DNA from 2 places in the Pollutimonas sp. M17 genome. Region 1 is predicted to be linked to the other one. Evidence: predicted binding sites of a transcription regulator. Region 1 holds the regulator's gene; the other holds the start of a gene.

The links. The regulator NrdR, encoded in region 1, represses ribonucleotide reductase genes. The targets are predictions, from matches to a motif close to CACNANATNTNGTG.
Region 2: the regulator NrdR is predicted to act here: its motif matches at 6,195-6,208, upstream of OEG81_RS07215 (ribonucleoside triphosphate reductase).

Annotation. Positions count from the first base shown of each region.
Region 1 is NZ_CP107548.1:621,581-630,422, reverse strand. It holds gene OEG81_RS03025 (glutathione S-transferase) at 1-57, opposite strand, end outside; gene OEG81_RS03020 (hypothetical protein) at 107-289, opposite strand; gene OEG81_RS03015 (rhodanese-related sulfurtransferase) at 376-1,305, opposite strand; gene OEG81_RS03010 (I78 family peptidase inhibitor) at 1,426-1,743, shown strand; gene OEG81_RS03005 (metal-dependent hydrolase) at 1,756-2,823, shown strand; gene OEG81_RS03000 (class I SAM-dependent methyltransferase) at 2,825-3,559, opposite strand; gene OEG81_RS02995 (pyrimidine dimer DNA glycosylase/endonuclease V) at 3,756-4,181, shown strand; tRNA gene OEG81_RS02990 (tRNA-Ser) at 4,264-4,354, opposite strand; gene OEG81_RS02985 (riboflavin synthase) at 4,403-5,026, opposite strand; gene ribD (bifunctional diaminohydroxyphosphoribosylaminopyrimidine deaminase/5-amino-6-(5-phosphoribosylamino)uracil reductase RibD) at 5,039-6,175, opposite strand; gene nrdR (transcriptional regulator NrdR) at 6,172-6,633, opposite strand; gene glyA (serine hydroxymethyltransferase) at 6,673-7,917, opposite strand; gene OEG81_RS02965 (YbhB/YbcL family Raf kinase inhibitor-like protein) at 8,110-8,745, opposite strand; gene tyrS (tyrosine--tRNA ligase) at 8,770-8,842, opposite strand, start outside.
Region 2 is NZ_CP107548.1:1,495,128-1,503,969, forward strand. It holds gene ubiU (ubiquinone anaerobic biosynthesis protein UbiU) at 1-838, shown strand, start outside; gene ubiV (ubiquinone anaerobic biosynthesis protein UbiV) at 897-1,784, shown strand; gene trhA (PAQR family membrane homeostasis protein TrhA) at 1,800-2,417, shown strand; gene ubiT (ubiquinone anaerobic biosynthesis accessory factor UbiT) at 2,440-2,922, shown strand; gene OEG81_RS07200 (putative zinc-binding protein) at 2,999-3,397, shown strand; gene OEG81_RS07205 (anaerobic ribonucleoside-triphosphate reductase activating protein) at 3,461-4,180, opposite strand; gene nrdD (anaerobic ribonucleoside-triphosphate reductase) at 4,197-4,391, opposite strand; gene OEG81_RS07215 (ribonucleoside triphosphate reductase) at 4,450-6,150, opposite strand; gene OEG81_RS07220 (DUF2249 domain-containing protein) at 6,376-6,639, opposite strand; gene OEG81_RS07225 (YbfB/YjiJ family MFS transporter) at 6,734-7,882, opposite strand; gene OEG81_RS07230 (ATP-dependent DNA helicase) at 7,879-8,842, opposite strand, start outside.

The DNA of each region.
Region 1 (8,842 bases):
GGGGCAACGGCGAAAAGAATACAGAATGGGAAGGGAAAGGCCAGGCTGAGTACTCATATCCAAGGGTTATACCCCAGGCCGGCGCTTCCCGTAGCGGGGATCGGGGCTATTTGTCGCGTTTTCTGCCGTAACGCTCGTTTCCGACGCTGGCCATGCAGATGATCTGCTTGGTCGAAGCCTGTTTCGCGCGTTCCTGGTTGATACGCTGCTGGGCTCCCGTTTGCAGGGGACGAAACGGCGTGGGAGTACGGGGTTTTACAAGCATGACAGCCTCACGGTAGAGCTTCATGCCGCCATCGGAAGCGGATGAAGACGGTAAAAACTGCTAACACGCTATTACCATACTCCGTTTTGACTGCACGCGTATGAAATGTGCTATTTCATACGCACGCCGATGTGGCGCTGATGCCGCTCGCGGGCCAGTTCGACCTGCTTCTGGCGCTCCCTGAAGCGCTGCTGCTGCTCTTCGCTGTGCGTGCCATGGCAATGGGGGCAACTGACACCCTCTTCGTAGTGCTCCGAGGCCTTGTCCTGGGCATCCAGCGGCAGGCGGCAGGCGCGGCATAGTTCGTAATGGCCCGGCGCCAGGCCATGCTGCACCGAAACCCGTTCATCGAAGACGAAACATTCGCCCTTCCAGCGGCTTTCTTCCTCGGGCACGGTTTCCAGGTATTTGAGTATGCCGCCCTCCAGGTGGTAGACATCGTCGAAGCCCTGGGAGCGCAAGTACGCCGTGGATTTCTCGCATCGTATGCCGCCGGTGCAGAACATGGCGACTTTGCCGCCATGGGCCAGTACTCCGCCTTCGCGCGATTGCTCCGCCACCCACTGCGGAAATTCGGAGAAGCTGGTCGTATGGGGATTGACCGCCCGGTCGAACGAACCGATGGAGACTTCGTAATCGTTGCGCACATCCACCACCACGACGTCCGGATCGTCGATCAGGGCATTCCATTGGGCCGGCTTCACATACGTGCCCGCCATGGTGCGTGCATGCACATTGGGGACGCCCATGGTCACGATCTCGCGCTTGAGCTTGACCTTCATGCGGTAGAACGGCATTTCTTCGGCCCATGACTCTTTATGCTCCAGCCCCGCCAGGCGCGAGTCCGCCCGCAGATAATCCAGGACCGCCCCGATGCCCTCCTGGCTTCCGGCGATGGTGCCGTTGATGCCTTCTTCGGCCAGCAGCAAGGTGCCCTTGACCCCCCGGGCTTCGCAGAACTCGAATAAAGGCTGCTGCAACTGCCGATAGTCGGAAAGCTCGACAAACTTATAAAGGGCCGCAACGAGAAAATTAGCCATAAACCTGAACAATGAAAAAGGCCGGCCCGTCCCGGCCCGCCATCGGCGTTATTTTACCGTCATCGGTCCGCGCGGTTTCCAGTATCATTAATACGCGACAACGTACCTGGAGGAATGCTCATGACAAGGAAACTGATGCCCGGCGCCGTGGCGGCGCTTGCCCTGCTTGCGGGCTGCGCGGCGAATCCCTCCGGCCCTTCCGGCGGCGCAGGCCCCGACACCTCGGCGCCGCCGCAGGCATGCAATGCCGACAAGGCGGAATCCGCCGTTGGCAAAAAGGTAAGCCCTGAGCTCGTGGAAGAATATCGCAAGCAATCGGGCTCCGAAACGGCCAGGGCGCTGCGGCCCAACGACGTCATGACCCTGGAATACAACCCCCAACGGCTCAATCTGCGTACCGACGACCAGGACATCGTCATCAGCGTCAACTGCGGCTGACACACGCAGGCAATGGATTCCCTTACCCAGGCCGTGCTTGGCGCCGGCATCCAGGGCGCCATGCTGGGCCGCCACCAGGGCCGCAAGGCGCTGGCGGCAGGCGCCCTGCTGGCCACGCTGCCCGACCTGGACGTGCTGATCGACTACGGCGATCCCGTGTCCGGCATGATCAATCACCGCGGTTTTTCCCACTCGGTATTCGTCTTGACCGCACTGGCGCTGGCCCTTACGGCGTTGTTCCGGTACTGGCGGCCATCGCCCCACTACAGCGCCCGGCGGCTTTTCCTGACCCTGTGGCTGGTACTGATCACGCATCCCTTGCTGGATGCCTTCACCAGCTACGGCACGCAATTGTGGTGGCCGTTGCGGCCCACGCCCACAAGCTGGTCCAGCATTTTCATCATCGATCCGTTCTTTACCTTGCCGCTGTTCGCCACGGTGGCGGCCGCCGCCATCGTGGGCCTGCCCCGGAAGGCGCGCGGCGCGCTGTGCTGGACCCTGGGTTGGTGCGCGGCCTACCTGGCCTTGTCCGTGGGCGCCAAATCGGCCGTCGAAGCCAAGGCCAGGCAGGACATGGACCGCGACGGCATTGCCGTGAGCGCCATGTTTTCCACTCCCGAGCCGTTCAACATCGTGCTATGGCGGGTCGTGGCCAAGGCCGATGACGACAGCTACATAGAGACCGTGCGCAGCGTGTTCGACACAGGCCCGTCGGAAAGCATACGGCGGCCGCTCAACACCGCGCTGGCGGACCTGCTGCCCGAGTCCAGCCGGCTTGCGGGCCTGCGGTGGTTTACCGACAACTGGCTGCGCTACGACGATATCGACGGCCGGCTGGTGGTCAGCGACCTGCGCATGGGCCTGGGCGGCGGCTATTACTCCTTTCGGTTCGAGATGGCGCGGCGCACCGGCCCGGAAGGACGCTGGGCCGCCATAAGCCCCGTCTACTGGCCCGGCCAGCGGGGAACCGAGCACCTGTCCGCCGTCTTGAGGCGGGCATGGCAGTCGACGCCCCCATTGCCGCTGGCCCAGTGGGAACGGAACATGACGCAGCCGCCGGCGCCGGCCGCGCTGCCCTGAGCTAGCCGGACAGCGGCCCGCCGCGCCTGTATACCAGCAAACGGCCCTTATAGGCATCGAGCTTCGCGTCGCCGCCATGGCTGGCCGGGGCCGGATCGGGCAGGCGTTGGTCCCGCTGCATCCGGAAGCCGTGGGCGGCCATGTGGCGATTGAAAGCGGGCCGGTGGCCCCGGTTGGGATCGACCATCCAGATCTCGGCCTTGTCGGCGGCGTGGCGGTCGATGAACTCCGCCAGGCTTCGGGGCGCATCGCGCTCGTACAGCAGATCGCTGCCTATGATCAGGTCGTAGCGCCCCCGCAATGCCGATTCGGAAACGCCTGGGCCAGACGGCATGCTGCCGGCGCCCCATTGGCCATACCGATAGTCCAGCAAGGGCAGTTCATTGAGGCGTGCATTCTCGTCAAGAAACTTCTCGGTCAGCGGATGGCAATCGCTTGCGGTGACACGGGCGCCCCGCCGCTGCCCGACCAGGCTGGCCAAGCCCAGGCCGCAGCCGATTTCCAATATGCGTTCGTTCCGGCAAACAGGCCGCAGCGCCAATTGAATGGCCAACTGAACGCCCGACGGCCATAGCAAGCCGAACAAGGGCCATGTGGCGGAACTGATGCCGCGACGCTGTGCGACGCCGCAAGGGTCGTGGAATTGCTGGCGATCCAGCAAGGAGCGGATGACAAGATCATCGACACCCGCTATGGCGATACTTTCCAGCTTGGTTTTATAGCCGGGTATCGTCATGGCAACACCATAAGGCAAAGACTCTCTTACTGACACAGGGCACCCAGTATCACATATATAAGAGCAGTTGGCCAATTTTCGCTGTAATTTAAATGAATTTAGCGACAGAAAAGGATATTTCTTCAGAATTGCTGGGACGCCTGCAAGGACGCGCATCCGTAGTATGCTGTCCACCTGTCGCACACCGCCCATACCTATGACCCGTATAAATTGCATCCCCGTCGAGGAACTAAGCGGCCCGCATCTGGTTGCGGAATACCGGGAATTGCCCCGGGTATTCGCGCTGGCCGAGAAGGCTGCCAGGCGGCCGAGCCTGAGCCAGCCCGACGGCTATACGTTGGGCAAGGGCCATCTTATATTTTTCTACACGCGCCTGGGCTATCTGGCCCGCCGCCATGCCGAACTGGTAAGCGAAATGAGAAGGCGCGGCTACAAGCCCTCGTTCGACGGCGTCCGGCGCGAGGATTTTCAGGGTATTCCGGATGCTTTCTGGAACGACTGGACGCCCACGGCGCAGGCCTTGCGGCTGAATCGAGAACGGATCCAGGAAAGAAGCGGTGGCGCAATCGCCCATGCGTCTGCCATGCCGGGCAACGGGCCACGCAATTCCGGCCCCCGGTAAAAGGCAAATAAAAACCCGCCAAAATCAAATTCCTACATGATTTATGGCGGGTTTCGCGGTATACCTTACCGGACGATATTCTTGGCGGACAGAGGGGGATTCGAACCCCCGATACGCTATTCACGTATACACGCTTTCCAGGCGTGCGCCTTCAACCACTCGGCCACCTGTCCTTGTCGCTTCGATATTCACGCAAAGCGAAGTCCGCTATTCTAACAGAATCAAGCGGTTTTGGTTTGGGTCACCATGCGCTCGACATAGCGCGCGATCATGTCGATCTCAAGGTTGACCAGCGCGCCGGCCGTGAGGTCCTTCAGCGTGGTGACCTGCACCGTATGCGGTATCAGGTTGATGCGAATCTCGCAGCCGCTGATATCGTCGTCCACCTCGTTGACGGTAAGGCTGACCCCATTGACGGTGACGGACCCCTTGTAGGCCAGGAAGCGCGCCATGTTCTGCGGCACGCGGATGCGCAGGTCCCATGATTCGCCCACGGGCTCGAAATGACTGACTTCGCCCAGCCCGTCCACGTGGCCCGATACCAGGTGGCCATCCAGCGAATCTCCCATGCGCAGGGCGTGTTCGAGATTGACGTCGCCTTCGGCGTCCAGGCCCGCCGTACGGTTCAGGCTTTCCCGCGAAACATCGACGCTGAAGCTGTCGGCATCCAGCTCGACCACGGTCATGCATGCGCCCTGCACCGCGATGGAATCGCCCAGCTTGGTGGTATCGCGCAAAAAGCCAGGCGCCTGTATCCTCAAATGCACGCCGGCATCTTCCAGACCGTCATTGAACGGAGAGACTTCGATGATCCTGCCGACAGCAGCGACGATACCCGTAAACATCTTTTGATTCCCTTATAGCCGCAATACATGCAGCAAAGCGTTCCAACGATCCATGTGCCTCGCGCGTATGCGCAGATCCGGCGACACGTTTTTTGTGTCCAGGAATTCGAACCGCTGAGCCTGCGCCAGGCTCTGCAGCGTCCCCATGCGCACCATGCCCATGCCCTCGCCCAGCAGCACGGGGGCCATGTACAGCAGCAGCTCGTCCACGCACTGGGCCTGCAGCAGCGCCCCGCTCAGCTTTGCGCCCGCCTCGACGTGCACCTCGTTGACGTCGTGCTCGCCCAGCCAGCGCAACATGGCCTGAAGGTCGACCCGGCCGCCGGCGGACGGCAATTGCACCACCCGGACATTCTTTCCGGCCAGCCGCGAGGCCTTCTCCGGATTGGAGGCGCAGGTGAAGATCCAGGCGGACGTCCCGTCGAATATCCGTGCATTTTCGTCGACCTCGAAGCGTGTATCAACAATGGCCTTGATGGGTGTACGGGTTGTCTCCACATGCCGGACGTTCAGCTGGGGATTATCCGCCATCACCGTACCCGATCCCGTCAGCACGACACAGCTGCGCGCCCGCCAGTGGTGGCCGTCCGCCCGCGCGGCCGGGCCGGTTATCCATTGGGACTGCCCGTCGGGCAAGGCAATGCGCCCATCGAGCGAGGCCGCCAGCTTCAACCATAGCCAGGGCGTCTTGCGGGTCATGCGAGCCACGAAGCCGGGATTGACGGACAAGGCCTCCTGGGCGCAAACCCCGGTGGCGACGGCAATGCCCGCGGCCTTCAGGCGGGCGATGCCCTGGCCCGCCACCAGGGGATTGGGATCGCTCATGGCGATCACCACCCGCGCGGGGCGTGCCGCGATCAGGGCATCCACGCAGGGGGGCGTGCGGCCGAAGTGGCTGCAAGGCTCCAGGGTGACGTAAACGGTGGCGCCGGCAACGTCGACGCCTTGCCCGGCCGCCTGGCGCAGGGCCACGACTTCGGCGTGAGGCCCGCCCGCGGGCTGCGTGGCGCCCGACGCAAGCACCTGGCCGCCGCGTACGATCAGACAGGCGACCCGGGGGTTGGGCGCCGTAATATACATGACGCTTTCCGCCAGCCGCAGGGCCTCGCGCATCCAGCGCTCGTCGTCGACTACCTGGCCGGTGTTCACGTTTTCGGGGGCACCTGGATTTCGTCTATGGCCTTGACGAATTCACCGATGTCTTCGAAGCTTTTGTAAACCGATGCAAAGCGCACGTAGGCGACCTGGTCGAGCTTCTTGAGCTCGTTCATGACCAACTCGCCCACGTAGTCGGACTTGACCTCGCGCAAGCCGCTTACCAGCAGGCTTTCCTCGATGCGCGCCACCGCGGCGTCGACGTCTTCGGTGTTGACCGGCCGCTTGCGCAAGGCGAGATTCAGGCTGGCCCGCAGCTTGTTGACGTCGAATTCGGCCCTCGTGCCATTGCGCTTGACCAAGGCCGGCATGACCAGCTCAACCCGTTCATAGGTGGTGAAGCGGCGCTCGCATGCCGTGCAGCGGCGGCGCCGGCGTATGGTGTCCCCCTCTTCCGAGACACGAGAGTCAATCACTTGCGTATCGAAACTACCGCAGAACGGGCATTTCATGGCTGGCTGGCCCCGGACGAATCCGGGTCCGTCCCCGCGTTAACGGTACACCGGCAAACGCGCCGTCAGTTCGTTGACGCGCGCCCGCACATCCGCGATGGCCTCTGCGTTGCGCGGATTGTCCAGGACGTCGGCGATCAGGTGGCCGGTGAGCTCGGCTTCGGCTTCCTTGAAGCCGCGCGTGGTCATGGCCGGGGTGCCCAGGCGTATGCCGCTGGTGACGAAGGGCTTTTCGGGATCGTTGGGGATGGCGTTCTTGTTGACCGTGATGTGGGCTTCGCCCAGGACCGCTTCGGCTTCCTTGCCGGTGATGCCCTTGGCGCGCAGGTCGACCAGCATGACGTGGCTCTCGGTGCGGCCGGACACGATGCGCAGGCCGCGCTGCACCAGCGTACGGGCTAGGACGTCGGCGTTCTTGACCACTTGCGCGGCGTAGTCCTTGAATTCGGGCGACAGCGCTTCCTTGAAGGCCACGGCCTTGGCGGCGATGACATGCATCAGCGGACCGCCCTGGATCCCAGGGAAAATCGCCGAATTGACGGCTTTTTCGAATTGGGATTTCATCATGATGACGCCGCCGCGCGGACCACGCAGCGATTTATGCGTGGTCGAGGTGACGAAATCGGCGTGCGGCACGGGATTGGGATAGGCGCCGCCGGCCACCAGGCCTGCGTAATGGGCGATATCGACCATGAAGAGCGCGCCGTTATCGTGAGCGATGCGGGCCATGCGCTCGAAATCGATGCGCAGGGAATACGCGGAGGCGCCGCCCACGATGAGCTTGGGCTTGTGTTCCCTGGCCAGCTTTTCAAGCTGATCGTAGTCGAGTTCTTCGTTGGCATCCAGGCCATAGGAGACGAAGTCGTACAGCTTGCCCGACGCATTGACCGGCGAGCCATGCGTCAGGTGGCCGCCTTCGGCCAGGCTCATGCCCAATACCTTGTCGCCGGGCTTGAGCACCGCCATGTAGACGCCCTGGTTGGCCTGCGAACCCGAATTGGGCTGGACGTTGGCCGCCTCGGCGCCGAAGATTTCCTTCAGCCGGTCGATGGCCAGTTGCTCGACGATGTCCACGTACTCGCAGCCGCCATAGTAGCGTTTGCCCGGATAGCCTTCGGCGTATTTGTTCGTCAACTGCGTGCCCTGGGCCTGCATGACCGCGGGACTGGTGTAGTTTTCGGAGGCGATGAGCTCGATGTGCTGCTCTTGGCGGACGTTTTCTTTCTGGACGGCGGCCCAGACGTCGGCATCGACTTGATCGAGAGTGCGGGAACGGTCAAACATTGGATATCCTGGTGTGGTGTGGCGGCTAGCGGAAGAACAAAGAACTTATTTTAGCCCGAATGGCTCTTAATTTGACGTAAACCGCAGGCAATGCCCCGTTGAACCGCGGTTTTGGAGGCGCCCGGCCCCCTATGCCGGGCGCATCGCTCAATCTGGCTTGAGCGTCGTTCATGCAAGGCGGAACACGCAGAATCAGCGCTTGCCGGCCAGGCGGGGATTGAGCGTATAGAGGCCCGTTATGGATGCCTGGGCCAGTATATGGCCTTGTATGGCCTTGATGACATCTCCGCCCGTAAAACGGCCCTCGAAGGGAAGCTCGGCGATGTCCAGCGCATATACGGTGAATACGTAGCGATGCGCAATGGAATCGTTCCATGGCGGGCAAGGGCCGTCATAGCCGAAGTAATCGCCGTTCATATCGCGATCGGCGGCGAACCAAGTGGTGAAATCGTTGACGCCCTGGCGCGTGCCGTCCAGCGCCAGAGGGCCCGCCTTGCCACGCGGCGTGATGCCGTCCGAATAGGCCGCCTCGGCGATCTGGGACACCCCGGCCGGAATATCGATGAGCGCCCAATGATAGAAATCGACGCGCGGCAAAGTGCCTGGAATCTCGCGGTCTTCCTGGTTGACGTCGTCGGGCTTGCTGGGAACGTCGGGGTCGTGGCAGATGATCGCGAAGGACTGGGTCCCATCGGGCGCATCGGACCAGGCCAGATGCGGATTGGCATTGCCAGCCAGCGCAACGTGATTCTGCCCGTCGATCTTGCCGAAGGCATTGCGCTCGGGGATGGTTCCCTGATCTGTAAAAGATTCACTGGTCAGCTTCATGTCATGCTCCTGGTATAAAGGCCGTCAGCCGGTTAATGTGACACGGGCAAACTTGCGCTTGCCCACCTGTACGACATAGGTGCCCGCGGAAAGCTGC
Region 2 (8,842 bases), 870 kb from region 1:
TGCGCATGAAAAGGGACGCAAGGTATTCCTGGCCTTGAATACCTATGCGCAGCCGCGCGCCTGGCAAGAGTGGCGAGTCGCGGTGGACCGCGCGGCGGATTCGGGTGTCGACGCCATGATCGTCGCCGATCCCGGCCTGATGGCCTACGCCAGCCGCCGGCATCCGCAATTGCGCCTGCACCTGTCGGTGCAGGGATCGGCCACCAACTACGAGGCCATCAATTTCTATCGCGAGAACTTCGGGGTGGTGCGCGCCGTGCTGCCCCGCGTGCTGTCGCTGGCCCAGGTCGAGCAGGTCACGGAAAACACGCCGGTCGAGATCGAGGTATTCGGTTTCGGCAGCCTGTGCGTCATGGTGGAGGGCCGCTGCGCCCTGTCGTCCTATGTGACCGGCGAATCGCCCAACACGCACGGCGTGTGCTCCCCCGCCAAGTCGGTGCGCTGGCAGCAGACTCCCGACGGCCTGGAGTCGCGCCTGAACGGCGTGCTCATCGACCGCTATGCCGACGGCGAGAATGCCGGCTATCCCACCCTGTGCAAGGGCCGCTTCGACGTGGCCGAGGAAAACTACTACGCCATCGAGGAGCCCACCAGCCTGAATACGCTGGAGCTCCTGCCCAGGCTGATGCAGATGGGCGTCCGGGCCATCAAGATAGAAGGGCGGCAGCGCAGCCCGGCCTACGTCGCCCAGGTGACGCGCGTATGGCGCGACGCCATCGACCAATGCCTGGCCAGCCAGCAGCGCTATTCCGTCAAGCCGGCATGGATGGCCGAATTGAACAAGGTGGCCGAGGGACAGCAGCACACCCTGGGCGCCTATCACCGTCCATGGAAATGAATAGGCCGAAGGCTGGAGGGACGGCCGTGGTCAACCGCAACACCGAAGTGGCAATACTATGAAAATCGCGTTGGGTCCCATTCAATACTACTGGTCGCGCGTGACGACGATGCAGTTCTATGAGTCCGTGAGCGATGCGCCGGTGGACATCGTCTACCTGGGCGAAACGGTGTGTTCGCGCCGGCACGAACTGCGCCTTCCGGACTGGCTGGAGATCGCGCGGATGCTGGCCGACGCCGGCAAGGAAGTCGTGCTGTCCACGCAGGTGCTGCTGGAGTCCGGGCAAGACCTGGCCACCATGCGCAAGATTGCCGCCAACGGCGACTTCCAGGTCGAGGCCAACGACATGGGGGCGGTGCATTGCCTCGAGGGCAGGCCGTTCGTGGCCGGCCCCTACCTCAACGTCTACAGCCGGCCTACGCTGGAGATTCTTGCGGAACTGGGCGCGCGGCGATGGGTGATGCCGCTGGAAATGGGGCGCGAGGGACTGGAGCAGTTGCAGCAGGATAGGCCCGGCGGAATGCAAACCGAGGTATTCGCCTATGGGCGCATGCCGCTGGCGTTTTCGGCCCGTTGCTTTACGGCCCGGCACCGCAATATTCCCAAGGACAACTGCCAATACGTGTGCATGGATCACCCCGACGGCTTGTTGCTGCGGACTCGAGAAAGCCAGCCCTTCCTGGTGCTGAACGGCATACAGACGCAGTCGGCGCTCGTCTACAACCTGGTGAACGAGTTGACGGACATGCGCGGCCTGGGGGTCGACGTCTTGCGCATCAGCCCGCAATCGGAGCATACCGTGCGGATAGCGGAACTGTTCCGGAAGGTGGTGGACGGGGCGCTTGCGGGGCCGGAGGCATTCCAGGAAATGCTGCCCCTGATGCCCGCCGGGCCCTGTAATGGATACTGGCACGGCAGGCCGGGGCTGGAACAGCTCGTGGCATAAGGGCGGGATACCTTCATGCATTATGGCGAACGGTTCAACAGCATCAGCCACCTGGCCGGCGCCGGCCTGGCCGTTGTGGGCGGCGTGCTGCTGATCGTCATGGCGGCCCGGTTGGGCGACCCATGGAAGGTCGTCAGCTTCAGCATCTACGGGGCCATGCTGCTCTGCCTGTATCTGGCGTCCACCCTGTATCACAGCCTGCGCGGCCGCGCGAAGAGAATCTGGTGCAAGTTCGATCATTGCGCCATCTACCTGTTGATCGCGGGCAGCTATACCCCCTTCACGCTGGTCAGCTTGCGCGGAGCCTGGGGCTGGTCGCTGTTCGGCACGGTATGGGGCCTGGCGATCCTGGGCATCATCCAGGAAATATGGCTGGCCAAAGGGCTGCGCATACTGTCCCTGCTCATTTACGTGCTGATGGGCTGGCTGGCGGTCGTCGCCGCCGTGCCGCTCGTCGATGCGCTGGGCTGGGAAGGCTTCCTGTGGCTGGCGGCGGGCGGCCTGATCTATACCGTGGGCATCGCGTTCTACGCCACCGACGAGAAATGGCGCTACGGCCACGGCGTATGGCATCTGTTCGTACTGGGCGGCAGCGCCTGCCATTACTTCACTGTCGCGGCCTACGTGGCTTGACGCCCGGGACGCAGGGAAATTTATGACATCCGGCAATTATCTTCTTCCAGCCCCCTTGGGCAAAATTCTTTCGCGTTTGCCCGCCTATCCCGGCTCGCTGATCTTCGCCGCGGGGCTGAACCTGGCCCTGGCGCCGCACTTGCCGGCCGATACCTTGCGCATGCTGCAGGGCAGGGCCTTGCGCATACGGCCGCGCGATGCCGGCGTGGCTTTCGACTTCATGTGGACGGACGGCCGGTTCAAGGCCATCGCTCCGGTGGCCGCGCCGTCCCTGACGATTGCCGCGAACGTGCACGACTTCTATCTGCTGATGCAGCGCAAGGAAGATCCCGACACCTTGTTCTTCAGCCGCCGCCTGAGCATGGAGGGCGATACCGAACTGGGCCTGCTGGTGAAGAATACGCTGGACGCCCTGGATATGTCGGTATTCGCGCCCAGCCACATGGCGCCGGCGCGGCTCTTCGGCCGCGAGCGGGTCCGGCGGGGACCCGGAACAGCGGCCTGAAACCGGGTGGGGCCCGTCTTGGGCCTGCGGCCCCGCTCTTGCTGTCAACAGGCCCGGGCATGCGGAGGTGAAGAAAATGATTCATGACAGAAGGAAGCTGCCGCTGGTCTATTCCTGTTCGGGATGCTCCAGCGCAGCGCAACTGGCCAACCATGTGGCGGTGCAGCTGGATCGACGCGGCCTGGCCGAGATGTCATGCATCGCCGGTGTTGGCGGCGATGTGCCGTCGCTGCTGAAAACCGCGCATTCCGGGCGGCCCATGGTCGTGATCGATGGCTGCCCTCTGGAGTGCGCCAGGAAATCCCTGGAGCGACACGGCATCGTTCCCGATGAGCATGTGCAGCTGGGCCGGGAAGGCGTCAGAAAACGCTATCACGAGGACTTCGATCCGCAGCAGGCGGAACAGCTCATCCGCAAGGTGGCGGGCACCATCGAAGAGCGAGGCCTGTACTCCGACAAGCAGGCCCTGGCCTAGCGTAAAGCCGCATGGGCCGCGGCGACTGTCCGGCGGGAGCGCGACTGCGGCGCGATGCGCGCCTTAGCTTCGTCGCAGGATGAAAGCAGGAAACAGCGAAGCCACATCGTCCAGCAATTGGTCGCTGGGATAGCCCGGCTGCGCGGACGTGTTCAAGGCCGGATTGTCGCAGCCCTGGCTGCGGAAAACCTGCAGGGTGTAGTTGCGCACGCCCATGTCCGCCAATGCCCGCGCCATCTGTTTTACCTCGTGTTCAGGCAGCAGCGCCGGATGCAGCGTGCTGCGGCATTCGTACTCCACGCCGCTGGCCAGTACGGCGTGCAAGCTGGCCAGGGCGGGCGCGCCGCTGCCGGTCACTTGCGTGATGCGGGCATAGTCGGCAAAGCCGGCCTTGATGTCCAGCCCCACCCAGTCCAGCAGCGGCAAGATGTCGGCCAGACGCCGGGGATGGGTGCCGCCGCTGTGCAGGCCTATCTTGTAGCCCAGCGCACGCGCCTGGACTATGGCCTCGGGCAGGCCGGGGTCCATGGTGGGCTCGCCGCCGCTGAACACCACGGCATCGATCAGGCCCACGCGGCGGCGCAGCAGGGCAAGCACGTCCTCCCACGGCAAGGGGCTGTGCGCCGTGCGCTCCTGCAGATGCGGGTTGTGGCAGTAGCCGCAGCGCCAGGGGCAGCCCTGCACGAACACCACCGCCGCCAATTGACCGGGGTAGTCCGTAGCGGTGAACGGCGTCACGCCGCCCACCTTCAGGCTGTGGCGGCGCTCCGCCTGTTCAGGCACGGCAACGTCCGGCGGTTCAGGCCGCAAGCCGGGCCTCGCGTTCGCTGAAATACTTGCGCTCGTGGAACTCGCCCTTCTTGCCGATGTTGAACGACGACATGGGGCGGTGATAGCCCATGACGCGCGTCCAGATTTCGCAGGGCTGGCGTTCGTCGTCGGAAAGGGCCGGGGTGGCGGTCGATGCCATGGTGTGTTGTGCAAAGGATGTCATGCTGGTTTCTCCTGGAGTGGTGTTGAAAATGGATAATGGCTTCTCGATGCCGATAGCCTCAAGCGGCCTGGCGCAGCTTTCGCGCCAGGATTTCTTCGTCGCATTTGGGGCAGAATTCATGGCTGCCGCCCAGGTAGCCGTGAACCGGGCAAATGGAAAAGGTCGGCGTTACGGTGATGTAGGGCAGCTTGAAGCGTCCCAGAGCGCGCTGCACCAGGGCGCGGCAGGCGGCGGCGCTGGACAGCGGCTCGGTCATGTACAGATGCAGCACCGTGCCGCCGGTGTATTTGCGTTGCAGTTCGTCCTGGCGCTCCAGCGCCTCGAAAGGATCGTCGGTGCAGCCCACCGGCAGTTGCGACGAGTTGGTGTAGTAGGGCATGTCCGCCGTGCCCGCTTGCAGTATGCCGGGGCAGCGCTTGCGGTCTTCCTTGGCGAAGCGATAGGTGGTGCCTTCGGCGGGCGTCGCTTCCAGGTTGTACATGTGACCGGTCTCTTCCTGGAATTCCAGCATGCGTGCGCGCACGTGATCCAGCAGGCGCAGGGCGAAGGCATGGCCCCAGGGCGTCGTGATGTCGTGGCCGTCGTGAGTGAAGTTGCGGATCATTTCATTGATGCCGTTCACACCCAGCGTCGAGAAATGATTGCGCAGCGTGCCCAGGTAGCGCCGGGTATAGGGAAACAGGCCGTCGTCCATCAGGCGCTGGATGACCTGCCGCTTGATCTCCAGGCTGTCCTTGCCCAGTTCCAGTAGTTCGTCCAGCCGGCGCAGCAGCGCCGCCTCGTCGCCGGCATGCAGATAGCCCAGCCGTGCGCAGTTGATCGTGACCACGCCCAGCGAGCCGGTTTGCTCGGCTGATCCGAACAGGCCGTTGCCGCGCTTGAGCAGCTCGCGCAGATCCAATTGCAGGCGGCAGCACATGGACCGGATCATGTTGGGCTTGAGCTCGGAGTTGATGAAGTTCTGGAAATAAGGCAGCCCGTACTTGGCCGTCATCTCGAACAGCAGCTCCGCGTTCGGGCTGTGCCAGTCGAAATCGGCGGTGATGTTGTAGGTGGGAATCGGAAACGTGAACACGCGGCCCTTGGCGTCGCCGGCCATCATGATTTCGATGTAGGCGCGATTGATCATGTCCATTTCCGCTTGCAGCTCGCCATAGGTGAACGGCATTTCCTGGCCGCCGATCAGCGGCGTCTGTTCGCGCAGGTCCTCGGGGCAGATCCAGTCGAAGGTCAAATTGGTGAAGGGCGTCTGCGTCCCCCAGCGCGACGGCACGTTCAGGTTGTAGATGAGTTCCTGTACGTATTGCTTGACGTCGGCATAGCTCAAGGCGTCCTTGCGCACGAAGGGCGCCATATAGGTGTCGAAGGAGCTGAAGGCCTGGGCGCCGGCCCATTCGTTTTGCAGCGTACCCAGAAAATTCACGATCTGGCCGACCGCGCTGGACATATGCCTGGGCGGGCTGGATTCCACCTTGCCCGGTATGCCGTTCAGGCCTTCGTTCAGCAGGGTGCGCAGCGACCATCCGGCGCAATAGCCCGACAGCATGTCCAGGTCGTGGATGTGCAGGTCGGCATCGCGGTGGGCCTGGCCTACGGCGGGCGGGTAGACGTGGTCCAGCCAGTAGTTGGCAATGACCTTGCCCGATACGTTCAAGATCAGGCCGCCCAGCGAGTAGCCCTGGTTGGCATTGGCGTTTACGCGCCAGTCGACCCGCTCCAGGTATTCATTGATCGAGGACTCGACGTCGATATGCGTCATGCTGGCTCCGTTTCGCTATATATTGTGGTGAAACGAAGGATATTTACTATATATGGTGGTGGTCAAGCATTGGGGCGGATTATTTTGGAATAGCTTGATGCAGGTTAAATGGAAGGCGCCATGCCGGCGACAGCCGGCATGGCGCCCAAAAAATGCATGATCGATGCTTGCGGCTTCAAGGCTCGCTTATCGGTGCGAGCGGTCTCCGATGGCGTCGACGGGACACTATCCGAGTATCTGGAAATCGATCACGATTTCGCCCGGCTGGCGCGATACGTAATCGATCTTGATCTGATCGCCGAAGTGGCCTTGAAGCTGCTGTAGCAATGGCAGCGGATCGTGGTCATTGCAAAAGCGCATGGTTTCGCCAGGGTGGAGCGCGGACAGCGCGCCGAAGATGGCGGCATGGCGGAAGCGCTTGGCGACGCCGCGCGCGTCGAAGGGATGCACGCCTTCGGAAAACACAGGAATGGGGGAATCAATTGACACGATCAAGTCCTTGTAAAGAGTGGAGGTCGTGTTTTGATTATAGGTAGCCGTCGCGCCGATCCGGCTCAGAACCACATTGCCAATAAGGTTGAGTTCATTGGCTTCGCAGGGGTTTCTGGGTAAGCGCGATCGCTGCGCCCAGTATCAGCATGGCGGCGGAAACAGCCAGGCCGGTCGAGAGCGAACCGGAAAGATCGCTGATCCATCCGGCCGCCACCGGACCGACGGCCTGCCCGATGGCGAAGAGGCTGGTCGCCACCGCCAGCGAGCTTCCCCAGGCGGCCTTGGGCAGATTGGTCTTGACGAAGCCGGTGGCCGCCGACGGCACCATGAAGACGCTGGAGCCCACCAGCGCGGCGGATAGCCATGCGCCCGCGATGCTGGGCACAATCAAGGGCAGCGCCGCGCCGGCGGCCAGCACGATCATGGACGCGGCCATGGGCAGGCCGTCGCGCCGGCCATTGAAGACCCGCGCCCAGATCAGCGGCGCCAGCAGCGTCATGATGCCCAGCAGGCTCCACATGATCGAGGTGGCGGCGGCGATCGACAGTGCTTGTATGTGGCTTTGGCGCAGCCAGGCCACGATGAAGGTCATGTAGGCGATGTAGCCCAGGCCGAACAGGAAGTAGGCGGTGAATTCGGGCACGCAGGGACGCCAGGGCCAGGCGGCCGTGGCGCCGCTGGCGGAAGGTTCGGCAATGGTCCGCATGGCCGCCACGGCGGCCAGCGACAGGGGGATGCACACTCCGCCCGATCCTATCCATGCCCAGGGCCAGGCGGCCGGGCCGGCGTAATCGAACAGCCAGGGCAGCAGGGCGCCGGTGGCCAGCATGCCTATGCCCCCGCCGCTGAAGAAGATGACGATGGCACGGGTGCCCAGCACGCCGGACAGCACGCCTCCGCAGATGAAGGCGCCCGCCGCGCCGAAGCCCGCCAGGAAGCGATACAGGGTCAACAGCTGGAAGTCGTGCGTCAGGCCGTTGGCCAGCAGGGCCAGCGTGGTCAGCGCCAGGCCGGCGACGAACAGCCTGCGGTTGCCGATGCGTGCGACGAAATAGATGGTCAGCAGCGCGCCCAGCAGATACCCCAGTGCATTGGCGGTATTCAGCCAGCCGGCCTGGGCGTAGTTCAGCTCCAGGTCGGTTTTCATGGCCGGCAGGATCAGCGCATAGCCGAACCGCGCAAAGCCCACTGCCACGGCCGCGCCGCCTGAAAGCGCCCACGGTATCATTGCCGGTTTCATCGATGTTCGCCGCTGGGGCTTCCGTTGTCGTTGCCGTATTCTACCCGCCACCAGGCGGGGAGCAGCGCCCTTATCCGGGGTTGTCCGTAGCGGTCGTCGATGAGATGCACAACGCCCCGATCCTCGTGGCTGCGTATCACCCGTCCGGCGGCCTGTATGACTTTCTGGATGCCGGGGTACAGATAGGCATAGTCGTAGCCGCGCCGCGCGCCGAAGGCGCCGTCCATGCATTGTTTTATCTGCTCGTTCACGGAGTTGACCTGAGGCAGCCCCAGCGTCGAGATGAAGGCGCCGATCAGCCGGCTTCCGGGAAGGTCGATGCCTTCGGAGAACGCGCCGCCCAGAACGGCGAAGCCGATGCCCCGGCCATCCGGGGCGAAGCGCTCCAGGAAATGCTCCCTGCCGCGCTCGTCCATTCCGCGCGATTGCCGCCATACCGGAATGTCCGGGCAAAGCCGGACGAATGCGTCGGCCGCCTGCTGCATGTAATCGAAGCTGCTGAAGTAGCTCAGGTAATTGCCGGGCCGCTTCCGGTACTGGGTTTGCATGAGGCGGGCGATGGGGGCCAGGGATCGCGCCCGCTGCGCGTAGCGCGTGGATATGCCGGCGGCGACGCGGACCTCAAGCTGGTCCGGCCGGAACGGGGATTCCACGTCCACCCATGCGGTGTCTTCGGGCAGCCCCAGCGTATCCCGGTAGAAGGCCCAGGGACTCAGGGTGGCCGAGAACAGCGCCGTGGCGCGGCTGGCGGCATAGCGCTGTTCCAGGAAAGGCGCCGGGATCAGGTTGCGTATGCAGAACAGGGCATCTTGCCCCCCAAGGCCTTCAGCGGCGCCATCTCTTGCCTTGGCCTTGGGGCTGCCCGCCAGCGTGATGTCGAAGACGGAGTGGCTGCCAAACGATTCCGCCATCCGGAGAAAATGCAGGATGTCGAAATGCAATCCTTGCAGCGCGCCGTCG